Regions from separate parts of the Arthrobacter sp. TmT3-37 genome, predicted to be linked through region 4. Evidence: riboswitches for the same ligand, from Rfam matches in the RefSeq annotation. Region 4 holds a riboswitch; each other region holds the start of a gene.
The links. A riboswitch is a leader RNA that binds a small molecule or an ion and turns the genes downstream of it on or off. The one in region 4 is predicted to bind S-adenosylmethionine.
Positions count from the first base shown of each region.

Region 1: linked by a shared signal. The riboswitch ahead of ACX80U_RS03505 (LLM class flavin-dependent oxidoreductase) and the one ahead of ACX80U_RS06270 (AmiS/UreI family transporter) in region 4 are both predicted to bind S-adenosylmethionine.
Region 2: linked by a shared signal. The riboswitch ahead of ACX80U_RS16590 (bifunctional o-acetylhomoserine/o-acetylserine sulfhydrylase) and the one ahead of ACX80U_RS06270 (AmiS/UreI family transporter) in region 4 are both predicted to bind S-adenosylmethionine.
Region 3: linked by a shared signal. The riboswitch ahead of ACX80U_RS03560 (ABC transporter substrate-binding protein) and the one ahead of ACX80U_RS06270 (AmiS/UreI family transporter) in region 4 are both predicted to bind S-adenosylmethionine.

Region 1 is NZ_JBTNDU010000002.1:140,056-143,255, forward strand. Features, by position in the region: gene ACX80U_RS03500 (SDR family NAD(P)-dependent oxidoreductase) at 1-759, shown strand; SAM riboswitch class IV at 974-1,087, shown strand; gene ACX80U_RS03505 (LLM class flavin-dependent oxidoreductase) at 1,122-2,510, shown strand; gene ACX80U_RS03510 (SDR family oxidoreductase) at 2,704-3,200, shown strand, end outside.
Region 2 is NZ_JBTNDU010000017.1:43,555-46,754, forward strand. Features, by position in the region: gene ACX80U_RS16580 (DUF1540 domain-containing protein) at 1-191, shown strand, start outside; gene ACX80U_RS16585 (VOC family protein) at 269-910, opposite strand; SAM riboswitch class IV at 1,054-1,170, shown strand; gene ACX80U_RS16590 (bifunctional o-acetylhomoserine/o-acetylserine sulfhydrylase) at 1,252-2,571, shown strand; gene metX (homoserine O-acetyltransferase MetX) at 2,578-3,200, shown strand, end outside.
Region 3 is NZ_JBTNDU010000002.1:155,387-158,586, reverse strand. Features, by position in the region: gene ACX80U_RS03570 (APC family permease) at 1-1,470, shown strand, start outside; gene ACX80U_RS03565 (helix-turn-helix domain-containing protein) at 1,467-1,772, shown strand; SAM riboswitch class I at 1,820-1,918, shown strand; gene ACX80U_RS03560 (ABC transporter substrate-binding protein) at 2,024-3,200, shown strand, end outside.
Region 4 is NZ_JBTNDU010000003.1:259,482-262,681, forward strand. Features, by position in the region: gene ACX80U_RS06265 (acyl-CoA dehydrogenase family protein) at 1-637, opposite strand, end outside; gene ACX80U_RS06270 (AmiS/UreI family transporter) at 733-1,350, opposite strand; SAM riboswitch class IV at 1,390-1,501, opposite strand; gene pdxS (pyridoxal 5'-phosphate synthase lyase subunit PdxS) at 1,740-2,654, shown strand; gene ACX80U_RS06280 (GNAT family N-acetyltransferase) at 2,903-3,200, opposite strand, start outside.

The sequences.
Region 1 (3,200 bases), on a different contig from region 4:
ATGACACTGAGCATTCTGGTGACGGGAGCAAGTCGCGGTATCGGTGCGGCGATCGCGCACGAGCTCGCCGGCAGGGGACATCGCGTATGCGTGCACGCCGGTCGCGATCTGCAGGCCGCCGAGGCCGTCCGGGAGGCGTTGCCGGGTACGGGACACGCCGTCGCGATCGGGGACGTCGCTGATCCCCAGGCATGCCGGCAGCTCGTCGATGCTGCCACCCGGGACCTCGGCGGAATCGATGTGCTCGTGAACAATGCGGGCATCTTCGAGGCACATCCTGTCGACACGGTGTCCTTCGAGGACTGGCAGCGAGCATGGCGCCGGACGCTCGACGTCAATCTGGTGGGGCCGGCGAACCTGGCCTGGCTGGTGGCGCGCCGGCTGCTGGACCGGCAGTCGGGGCCGAACGGCGGACGGCTCATCAGTGTCGGATCTCGAGGCGCCTACCGTGGTGAGCCCGCCACGCCGGCCTACGGTGCGAGCAAGGCGGCCCTGCACTCGATGACGCAGTCCCTCGCCGTCGCGCTCGCGCCGCACGGCATCCTCGCTGCAGCGGTGGCGCCCGGCTTCGTCGAGACGGACATGGGACGGACCGTGCTCGACGGCCCCGGGGGAGATGCCGTGCGTGCCCAGAGTCCGTTCGATCGCGTGGCGGCCGCGGAGGAGGTGGCGCAGGCCGTGGCCTGGCTCGCCACCGATGCGCCGCTGTGGGTCAGCGGCACCGTCGTGGATGCCAACGGGGCGTCCTACCTGCGCTGACATCGCGCTGCGTGGAATCGCGGGTTTCGAGCGTCGAGCCAGGGACCGCGATCCGGGACCGAGGACGGCTGTGCGAGGCCCACCCTGATGAAACGACGACGCACGGTTCCGGCGCCGGGTTCCACCGTGCGCCAGGGAAGGCATGCTGATCGTGACGCTCTGTGACAGGTGCGTCTGGACGGTGATGCAGGCGGGCCTCTACGCTCGTCAGCAGAATCAAGAGTTCCAACGCAAAACCCTGGTTTGTTGGACGGCAACCCTCTCGCTGTAGTGGGGTGCCCCAGGTGAGGATTCGGCCCGGGCTGCACCAGCCGGGCAAGTATGGCGCTTCCCCACGGCAGTGCCCCGACGTGAGGACCTCCATGCCCGCATCACCGCGCCGTATCCGCTTCAACGCCTTCGACATGAACTGCGTGGGCCACCAGTCACCCGGTCTCTGGCGCCATCCGGAGGACCAGTCGTGGCGCTACAAGGACCTGCGCTACTGGGCCGATCTGGCGAAGACGCTGGAGAAGGGCCTGTTCGACGGCATCTTCATCGCCGACGTCCTGGGCACCTACGACGTCTATGGCGGATCCAACGAAGCGACCCTGCGGCAGGGTACGCAGACCCCGGTCAACGATCCGTTCCTGCTCGTGTCCGCCATGGCACTCGTTACCGAACACCTCGGGTTCGGCGTCACCGCCGGCACCGCCTACGAGCACCCGTATCCGTTCGCGCGCAGGCTCTCCACACTGGACCACCTCACCAACGGCAGGGTCGGCTGGAACGTGGTGACCGGCTACCTGCCCTCCGCTGCGCGCAACATGGGCAACGAGGACCAGCTCGAGCACGACGAGCGCTACAACCACGCGGATGAATACCTCGAGGTCCTCTACAAGCTGCTCGAGGGATCCTGGGAGGACGACGCCGTCGTGCGTGACCGCGAAACCGGTGTCTTCACGGACCCGGCCAAGGTGCACGACATCAACCACGACGGCACCTACTTCACCGTCCCGGGCATCCACCTCAGCGAGCCCTCGCCGCAGCGCACCCCCGTCATCTTCCAGGCCGGAGCGTCCTCGCGAGGGATCGCCTTCGCGGCGGGCAACGCCGAGGCGGTCTTCGTGGGTGCACCGACCAAGGAGATCCTGAAGGACGTGGTGAAGAAGATCCGCGACGCCGTCGAGGCCGAGGGTCGCGACCGCTACTCGGTGCGGATCTACACGCTGCTCACCGTGATCACGGACGAGACGGAGGAGAAGGCCCAGGCGAAGCACGCCGAATACCAGAAGTACGTCAGCTACGAGGGAGCGCTCGTGCTCGTCTCCGGCTGGTTCGGTGTGGACCTGTCCGTCTACGGCCCCGACGAACCTCTTGGCGCCGTGAAGTCGAACGCCATCCACTCCGCTGTGGCCACCTTCCAGAAGGTGAACGACGACGGCGCACCGTGGACCGTGCGGGACATCGCCGAGTGGGCGGGAATCGGTGGACTGGGCCCGCGGATCGTGGGATCGGGCAAGCAGGTCGCCGACGAGCTCCAGGCGTGGGTGGAGGAGACCGACGTGGACGGATTCAACCTCGCATACGCGATCACACCCGGATCCTTCGAGGACGTCATCACGCATGTGGTCCCGGAGCTGCAGAAGCGCGGAGCGTATCCGACGGAATATGCCGAGGGGACGCTGCGCCAGAAGCTGTTCGGCAAGGGCGACCGGTTGCCTGAGGAGCACCGCGGCGCGAGCTTCCGCCTTCAGCCCGTCCGTCCCTGACGCACCGCGTAACCGCGCCGTCGGGGTTCGTTCTTCGACTGAGTACAAGCTGGGCCGGCATCTGCCCGGCATCTCAGGCGGCAGCCGGGAATAGGCGTGCGCTGGGGGCTGAACACCTTCGTATGGGTGGCCAGCCCCCACGACCGGGGACTAGCGTCGGAACCAAGACATCCGACGACCAGAAGGAGTTCCCATGTCACGCGTAGCCATCATCGGTGGGCACGGAAAAGTAGCGCTGCACCTCACGAAGATCCTCACGGGCCAGGGCCATCAGGTCAGTTCGATCTTCCGCACCCAGGACCATGCTTCCGACGTCGAGCAGGCGGGCGGCACGCCCGTGGTGGCCGACGTGTCCGAGCTGTCGGTGGCGCAGATGGCCGACGTCTTCCGCGGGCACGACGCCGTCGTGTGGTCTGCTGGTGCCGGTGGCAGCAGCCCCGAGGCCACGTACGCCGTGGACCGGGATGCAGCGATCCGCTCGATGGATGCAGCACAGGAAGCCTCGGTCGGACGGTACGTCATGGTGTCCTACCTCGGCGCGAGCAAGGATCACGGTGTGCCCGAGGACAACGGGTTCTTCCACTATGCGGAGGCGAAGGCTGCTGCGGACGAGCACCTGCGCAACTCCGAACTCGCCTGGACGATCCTCGGCCCCGGTGCCCTCACCACTGATCCTGGTACGGGGAAGAT
Region 2 (3,200 bases), on a different contig from region 4:
AGGAACACGCGTCCTGCGCCACGTTCATCGACACGTCCATCAGCGGCGGACTGCCCAAGATGCTCGCGCACGTCGGAGCGTGCCAGCGATCCGAGTGCAGCTACAACCACGACCTGCTGTGCAGCGCCCCGGCCGTCAAGGTGGGCCCCGGCGCCGAGGCCGCGGACTGCCTGACCTACACCCACGCCTGATCACTCCTCACCACAGCAGCGACACAGCAGAAGGGACCGGACATCATGTCCGGTCCCTTCTGCGTCCGCGGCGGAGGTCAGATCTCGATCCGGCCGTCGGCGGTCTCGAAGGTCACGGACATGATGCCCGGGGTTCCGTTGGGTGCGATCCACTGGACCTGGACGCCGTCGAGCGTCTCCTCGACCTCCGTGCCGAGCCATTCCGTGACGCGCTCGGACGAGCCGGCGATGGTGAGGCAGTCCAGCTTGACCGTTGCAGGACGGGCCTTCGACGGGTGCAGGGACTCGGTGCCCTCGTCCCAGCGGAGCAGATAGGGCACCTGCGGATCCGCGATGAGGCCCTTGATGCCGATCTGCTGCCAGGTCAGCTCCTGGCCGTCCGGGAACTTGCGGTTGCCGGGAACCGCACCGCGGCCGAGCCGCTCCTCGAAGGGTCCCAGGTCGTCGACGGCGACGCACCAGCCCATCCAGCCTCCACCGGCCTCGGAACGCGCCCGCACGGCCTGGCCGAACGGCGCCTTGTCCGACGCGGGGTGGTTGAGGACCTCGACGACCTCCAGGTACTGGCCGTTGACCAGCGGGAAGATCATGTTGCGGGTGCCGAAGCGGGGGTGCACACCGCCCTTCACCGGTTCCATGCCGAGCCTGGCCGAGATCCGGTCGGCGGTCGCAGCAAGTCCATCGGGTTCGCAGGCATAAGAGACGTGGTCCAGGCGCATGCCGATATTTTGGCACTAAGTGATCTGCGTCTCGACTAAGGCTTGCCTTACCCGTTCGACCGACCGCAGAAGGGGGTGAGCCGCTCCTTCACGGAGGGTCACACGGGTTGCCGGATGCGCCCCGATGGGCTTTCATGAATGCAGGTCATGAGTGCCAGCACGAAGCCCCGGCTTGCTGGCCGGCAACCCTCCAACCGCGGTGGGGTGCCCCGGGTGAAGACCAGGTTCGGCGCCACACCGGCGCCGTGCAAGCGCGGGCTCCTGCGGGCCCGGTCTCCTGGAACGGCGTCCACCGACGGGAGCATCGGAACCCGGCCGAGCCCCTTCCTACAGGGAGCACCATGTCCGACGATTGGTCCTTCGAGACACGCCAGATCCACGCCGGCCAGGTGCCGGACACCGCCACGGGAGCGCGTGCGCTGCCCATCTACCAGACGTCGTCATTCGTCTTCCCGAGTGCCGAGAGCGCCGCGAACCGGTTCTCGCTGACGGAACTCGCGCCCATCTACACGCGCATCGGCAATCCCACGCAGGAAGCGGTGGAGACGCGGATCGCGAGCCTCGAGGGCGGCGTCGGCGCGCTGCTCCTGGCCTCCGGCCAGGCGGCGGAGACCTTCGCGGTGCTGAACATCGCCGAGGCGGGTGACCACATCGTGGCGAGCCCGAGCCTCTACGGCGGCACGTACAACCTCTTCAAGCACACGCTGAAGAGGTTCGGCATCGAGACGACCTTCGTCGAGGACCCCGACGACCTCGAGCAGTGGCGCGACGCCGTCCGGCCGAACACCAAGCTCTTCTTCGGGGAAGTCGTGTCCAACCCACGGCAGGACGTCCTGAACATCGAGGGCATCAGCGCCGTCGCCCACGAGAGCGGGATCCCCCTGATCGTGGACAACACGCTGTCCACGCCGTACCTGATCCGGCCCATCGAATGGGGCGCCGACATCGTGGTGCACTCCGCGACGAAGTACCTCGGGGGCCATGGCAATGCCATCGCCGGCGTCATCGTCGATTCGGGGAACTTCGACTTCGCCCAGTACCCCGAGCGCTTCCCGGGCTTCAACAGCCCGGACGAGAGCTACCACGGACTCGTCTACGCGCGGGACCTCGGTGTCGGCAGCGCCCTCGGCGCGAACCTCGCCTACATCCTCAAGGCCCGCGTCCAGTTGCTGCGCGACCTCGGCTCGTCCGTGTCGCCGTTCAACGCCTTCCTCATCGCGCAGGGCCTGGAGACCCTCAGCCTGCGCGTGGAGCGCCACGTGCAGAACGCCCAGGCCGTCGCCGAGTGGCTCGAGGGGCACGACGACGTCGAGCGCGTCTCCTATGCGGGCCTCGCCTCGAGTCCCTGGTACGAACGCGGCAGGAAGTACGGGCGGAACAACGGCACGGGCGCGATCGTCAGCTTCGACATCGTCGGGGGACTCGAGGCCGGCAAGCGCTTCGTCGACGGGCTGGAACTCCACTCGCACGTCGCGAACGTGGGCGATGTGCGCTCGCTCGTGATCCACCCGGCGTCCACGACCCACAGCCAGCTGGGGGCGGAGGCGCAGCTGACCGCCGGAGTGCGCCCGGGCCTCGTGCGCCTCTCCGTGGGCCTCGAGAACATCACCGACATCCTCGCCGACCTCGACGCGGGCTTCCGCGCCGCCAAAGGAGCCTAGCCCTTCGTGACGACCTACCCTCCTGCTCCGCTGCACCCCGGGATCGACGGCGCACGCCCTCCGGGGGACGGGCTCCTGCGCATCGCGCCGATCGGTCCGCTGGCCCTGGAGACGGGCGGCACGCTGCCGGACGTGCAGCTCGCCTTCGAGACCTGGGGCCGGCTGAACCGGGACGGGTCGAACGCCGTGCTCGTGCAGCATGCCCTGACCGGCAGCTCGCACGTGGCACGCGGCGACTCGGAGGAGGAGGGCTGGTGGGATTCGCTCGTGGGTCCCGGCCGCACGGTGGACACCGACCGGTACTTCGTGGTGTCGATCAACATGCTGGGAGGCTGCTACGGCTCGACGGGGCCGGCCAGCCTCGCGCCCGACGGGACGCCGTGGGGTTCGCGCTTCCCCCTGATCACCATCCGGGACTCCGTCCGGGCCGAGGCCCTGCTGGCCGACCGGCTCGGCATCGGCCGGTGGCACTCGGTCCTCGGCGGCTCGATGGGCGGGGCGCGCGCCCTCGAATGGGCACTCATGTATCCGCAGCGCGTTCAGCGCTGCGCCGTCATCGCCTGCACCGCCGCCAGTTCGGCCGAACAGATAGCGTTCGCCCAGGCCCAGGTGCAGGCGATCCGGCTCGA
Region 3 (3,200 bases), on a different contig from region 4:
ATCTCTCCGCTCCACGGCCTGGCCCGGCGGAGCCTCGGCCCCGTGGACGCCCTCGCGCAATCGGTCTCAGCGATGGCACCGGTTGCCGCGGCCGTGACCATGCCCGCGATGGTCACCGCCGCCGCAGGCCGCCACGCGGTTACGTCGATCCTCTGCGCGACGGTCCTGGTCCTGCTGATCGGCTACACGCTCGGCCAGTACGCGCGGCGCATGGGAGCTGCCGGCTCGCTGTACAGCTACGTGGCCCAGGCCCTGGGCAGCACGGGCACGTGGCGACCCCTGGTAGCCCTCGCGACGGGCTGCTCGCTGATCATCGGTTACGCCTGCATCGCGATGTTCGCGCTGATCGGCTTCGCACTGCACGCCTCGGACCTCATCGCGTCGTTCGGCCGGCCGCAGTTCGCCGATCCGGTGATGGCCGGCGTCATCCTCGCGGTCGGCGGGACCTGCACGTGGCTGCTCATCCGGGGTCTCCGCCTGTCCTCCCTCGCCATGCTCATGGCCGAAGGAGCGGCGCTCGTGGTCCTCGTGGTGCCGATCGTCCTCGTGTTCCTCGCGGTCCCACGCGAGGCCCTGCCCGACGTCGACGTCCGGGCCGCCGTGCCGGACCCGGGCTTCAGCGGCCTGGCGACGGGCGCCGTCCTGGCCCTGATGGCCTTCGTGGGCTTCGAGAGCGCCACCGTCCTGGGTGCCGAGACGCGCAGGCCGCTGCGGACCATTCCCCGAGTGCTGCTCTGGAGTGCCGCCGGCGGGGGTGTGCTGTACGTCGTGGCAGCCCTGGCCCAACGGGTCCTGCTGCAATCCGTGCTCCCGCTGGACGACGACGGGTCGCAGGTCTTCGGTCCCGCGATGCGGGCTGCAGGCCTCCCGTGGCTGATCCCCCTGCTCGACGCCGGCGCCGCGCTGTCCTTCTTCGCGTGCACGCTCGCGTGCGCCACCGCACTGGCCCGGGTGCTGCTGACCATGGGCCGGGAGGATGTCCTGCCCGCCTGGCTCGGGCACGCCCACCTCCGGTTCCGGACGCCCGTCCACGCCGTCCTGGCTGCCATGCCCGTGGTGACGGTCGTTCCGGCGATGCTGATCCTGCTCGGCCTCGGAACGGGCGAGGCGATGAACAAGCTCCTCGGCACCGCAGCCACCGCCTACGTCACCGCTTATCTGCTGGCGTGCTGTGCAGCGCCGGTCTTCCTGCGGCGCATCGGCGAGCTGACCCTCCGGCCGGCGCTCGCGGCCGGGCTCACCTCGGTGGCCCTCGCGGGTGCACTCGTCGCCTATCGGATCACCCTCGCGGGTGCGGGCCGTAGCGCGAGCGGCTGGATCTTCTGCATCCTGCTGGCCACCGCGCTGCTCTGGTTCCTGTGGCACCGCCGTCACCGGTCGGCGGACCCCGTTCTCGGGCTCTACGACGTGCCCACGCAGGACGCCGTGCTCGGAGGTGGTCGGAACACTGCCGCGGGCGATGCCCCATGACCACGGACCGGCCCGACGACGTCGGCCTGCGGGCCCGCCAGCCCAAAGCGGTGCGGAGCGCCCTCGCGGTGCTCGAGGAGGTTGCGCGGTGCGGACCCGGGGTCACGGGGCTGGAGGTGAGCCGCAACCTCGGGCTGCCGAAGGCCACCACCTACCGGCTCCTGAACCTGCTGGTCGAGGACGAGTACCTGGTGCGGCTGCCGGACCTCAGCGGCTTCGCGCTCGGCCGCAAGGTAGAACTCCTGGTGCAGCTGTCGGGCGTCGGGGGAAGCCGTCCCGGATCGCCGCGTGACCGAATATGACGGGCACCACTGGCGCCCCCGCCCTCCGGTGCGCTTAGCTGTAGCCATAACCATCCCGAGCGGCCGAGAGACCTGGATCGACGACGCCGCAGCAACCCTCCCCGTGTAGCAACGGGGAACGGTGCTACTGCCAGGACCGATGGAGAAGCTACACGCTTTCGTTGGTCTGCCCTTCCGTGCTCCGGCACGCCCGGGGCGACTACTGGCTGACCTGTATCACCCTCCATCGGGCGATGATTCAGGAGCCACGCGTGAGAACAGCAAGCCCCAGCACTCCCCGTCCACCCCGCACCCTCGCCCTGCTCGCCGTCGCGGCGGGCCTGGTGCTCACCACGAGCGGCTGCGGAGGATCAGCAGCCGCGAGCGAGGACGACACCTTCGTCTTCGCCACCGGCAAGGACATCTCCTGCCTCGACCCCCACGTCAACGGGGACATGCCGCAGGCGTCCATCGCGGCGAACTACCTCGACTCCCTCGTGTCCCAGGACAGCGAAGGGGCCATCCACCCGTGGCTCGCCACGGACTGGTCCGTGTCCGACGACGGCCTCAGCTACACCTTCACGGTGCGCGACGACGTCTGGTTCACCGACGGGACGAAGCTCACCGCGGAGGCGGTTAAGGCCAACCTCGACCACATGATCGACCCCGACACGCAGTCCGGCACGGCCGGCGGCTACCTCAAGCCCTACGTGGGCACCGAGGTCGTGGACGAGACCACCGCCGTCGTCACCCTCAACCGCCCCTACGCCGCGTTCCTCGAGGTGCTCGCCCAGCCGTTCCTCGGCATCGAATCGCCCGAGGCGCTCAAACGGCCGCAGGCCGAGAACTGCAACGCCCCCGTGGGTACCGGGCCGTACAAGATCGTCGACTACGTTCCGCAGTCCAAGGTCAGCCTGGTGCGCAACGAGGACTACAACTCCGCTCCGCCGTATGCGCAGCACGAGGGGCCGGCGCACATCGAGAAGATCGAGTGGCGCATCGTCCCCGAGGACTCCACCCGCTACGGCCTCCTGCGGGCGGGCCAGGTGGACGCCCTCGACCTCATGCCGTCGGTGCACTTCGGCGAGGCCGAGGCGGACCCGAACGTCGAACTGATCCTGCAGGACCGGCCCGGCAACCCGACCAACCTGATCCTCAACACCACCCGGGCACCGTTCGACGACGTGGACGTGCGCAAGGCCTTCCTGCACAGCGCCTACGTCGATGCGGGCATCAACAGCGTGTACTTCGGCACCGTCACCCGGGCCGGCGGCCCCTTGAGTTCCACCACGGGCTTCTACTCCCCCGACTTCGAGCACGTTTACGACCCGGATCCCGACGAGGCGGCCCGCCTGCTCGATGAGGCGGGCTGGACCGAGCGCGACGACGAGGGCTACCGCGTGAAGGACGGCGAGCGCCTGACCGTGCACTTCCCCTACACGCCCGGCG
Region 4 (3,200 bases):
TACCCGAGCCGGTGGTCTGCTGGCCGAAGCCGTCCCAGTCGTCCCCGTGCGTGACGCCCTCCTGGTGCGTGCTGACCACCGCGATGACCTTGACACCGTTGTCCGTCCGCTGGGCGAACGTGTCGATCCAGTCCGCGAAGATGCTGCCGGTCGAGTAGTACTTCGTGCCGCTGATGCGGAAGTCGCCGTGGGTGCTGCCCGGGTCCGGGCTCACCTTGGTGATCACGTCACCGATGGTGACGGTGCCGACCTCCGTCCAGGAGTTGCCCACGATCTCGCCGTCCACGAAGCGCTGGAGCCATACGTCGCGCTGGGGACCGGCGGACACGAGGCGGTCCTCGACGAACGCGAAGTGGGCGCGCAGCGCCTGGGGGATGTTCGAATCGGCGGCGGCCAGTTCGGTGAGGAGGCGGAACAGCTGCGGGAGCGAGGCGCCGAACCCGCCGGCGGCGACCGGTACCCGCAGCGCCCCGAATCCGGCGTCGATCAGGGCGCGGATCTCCTTCCGGGGGAGCTCGTGCTCCTGTTCGCGGCGCGATGCGCCGTCCGCGATGCGTGCGAAGAGGGGCCGGAAGCGGGCCGCGAGGAGTTCGTAGTCGGCGTCCGCGGTGGGATGGGTGTGCGTCAGGGTGGTCATGGTGGGCCTTCCGATCGGGCTGGGAGTGGGGCTGGGAGTGGGGCTGGGAGTGGGGCTGGGGGGAGAGGTGGCAGGACGGGAGCGGGGCGAGGAGATCAGGCGTGGACGGCGACCCGGGGGGCGGCCGCCCTCGCCGTACGGGAACCGGCGACGCCGGCGCCGACGAACAGTGCGCCGATGACGGCCGCGGCGGCGACGGCGGAGGCTCCGCCGGCCGGCCAAGCCCCGTTGAGGCCGAGGACGGCGGGGATCACGGTGCTGGCGGTTCCGACCAGGATCGCGCTCCAGCCGGTGACCCGGGCGAGGCGGACGGCGTCGAGGGCGAGGATCAGGAAGAACAGACCCCACAGCACCGCCCACGCGAGCCAGAGCACCGAGCCGAGCGGGTCGGTGTCCAGCGACGTGGCCGCGAAGACGACGGCGAGCACGGCGACGAGCCCGCAGAACCAGCCGACGCCGGCGGAGCCCAGGCCCGCGACGGAGCCGAGACCCACGTACAGGTAGGTGAGCCCGAAGAGGAAGATCCCGCTCGCCGTGCTGAACGCGGCAGGATCCGGCGCCCCGGTCGCTGCGACGACCGTTGCGAGGACGAGCTGGAGCACACCGACCGCGAGATTGAGGAATCCCGCGTCCCGTGGCGGGACCCGGCCGAGGAGGCCGAGTCCGTTGATCAGAAGGGCTGCTCCCGAGAGCAGCAGGCAGATGTACGACATGGATGTCCCATCGACGGGACGCGGAACCGCTGGAGGTCCGCGCCGTGCTTGCCCCGCGCTGATGCACGGGGCCGGATCTTCACCTGGGGCACCCCGCCACGGAGGGGGTTGCCGTCCGACGAGCCAGGGCTTCGCGTCGGAACTCTTGATCTGTGGCTCCGAGCGTAGGCGGCATATCGTCCGCTTTCCAGCAGGACGACGCGGCATTCCGCCGCGTGACGCCGTGTGACGCTGCCGCATCGCTGCCGGATCGCTGCCGTGCGCGGTCCCGCGCCGGGGTCCGGAGCCCGCGGGAACGGCCGGGACCGGGGCGGCGGCCGCGACCGGAAGGGCGTCCTGCGGCGGCGTATCATGAAGGGTCAGCTTTTATCTACCTTTAGGGGCAAGTCGTGTCCACCGTTGAAGACAATTCGGCAACCACAGCACAGACCGGCGGCAACCGGGTCAAGCGCGGGATGGCCGAAATGCTCAAGGGCGGCGTCATCATGGATGTCGTCACAGCAGAGCAGGCCCGCATCGCCGAAGACGCCGGTGCGGTAGCGGTCATGGCGCTCGAACGGGTTCCCGCGGACATCCGCGCCCAGGGCGGCGTGTCCCGCATGAGCGATCCCGACATGATCGACAGCATCATCGAGGCCGTCTCCATCCCGGTCATGGCCAAGGCCCGGATCGGCCACTTCGTGGAGGCGCAGGTCCTGCAGTCCCTCGGGGTCGACTACATCGACGAGTCCGAGGTCCTCACGCCCGCCGACTACGCGAACCACATCGACAAGTGGAAGTTCACCGTCCCCTTCGTCTGCGGTGCGACCAACCTCGGTGAGGCACTGCGGCGCATCACCGAGGGCGCTGCGATGATCCGCTCGAAGGGCGAGGCCGGCACCGGCGACGTCTCGAACGCTACGATGCACATGCGCACCATCCGCGCGGAGCTGAACCGCCTCTCCTCCATGGCCGAGGACGAGCTGTACGTCGCCGCGAAGGAACTCCAGGCGCCCTACGAGCTGGTGAAGGAGGTCGCCTCCGCCGGTCGACTCCCCGTGGTCCTGTTCACCGCCGGCGGCATCGCGACCCCGGCGGACGCGGCCATGATGATGCAGCTCGGCGCGGACGGCGTCTTCGTCGGCTCCGGCATCTTCAAGTCGGGCAACCCGGCCGAACGCGCCAACGCGATCGTCCAGGCGACCACGTTCCACGACGATCCGGACATGATCGCCAAGGTCTCGCGCGGTCTGGGCGAGGCCATGGTCGGCATCAACGTCGACGAGATCCCGCAGCCGCACCGCCTCGCCGAGCGCGGCTGGTAGCAGCACAGCACGGGCAGTGCAGAGGAACGCGGCCGGCAGCCCCCGGTCCTCTGCCGTTTCCCGCGGCGACGGCGTCAGTGCCTCGCGGGGCCTCGCGGTCCCCGAGGAGGTCCCCGAGGATGTCCTCGGCCGTCGCCCCGAACGCCCGGGCGCGGTCCCGCCGGGACCGGGCCCACGCACCTCCGACATCACCGTCGGCGGGGGGACGCGGCTCGGCTGTCATGCGTCCACCGTCGGGCCGCAGCCGGTCAGAGGTGCAGCGCGTAGGTCCTGCCGCGGCCGAGCAGTGTGAAGCCCCGCTTCGAGAAGAACTCGTAGCCCTGCGGTGTGGCGTTGACGGCGAGGTCCACCGCACCGGCCTGCAGTGCGGCCCGCGCCGTGGCGCTCAGCAGGGCCGTGGCGAGCCCGCGCCGCTGGTGGTCCGGGAGCACCTCGAGGTTGCGGACACCGCCGAGGCGTCGCAGGCCCGTGACGCCGGACGGGTAGAACGAGTACGCGGCTCCGGAGATGCTGCCGCCTTCCCCACTCCGTGTCACGGCATGCCAC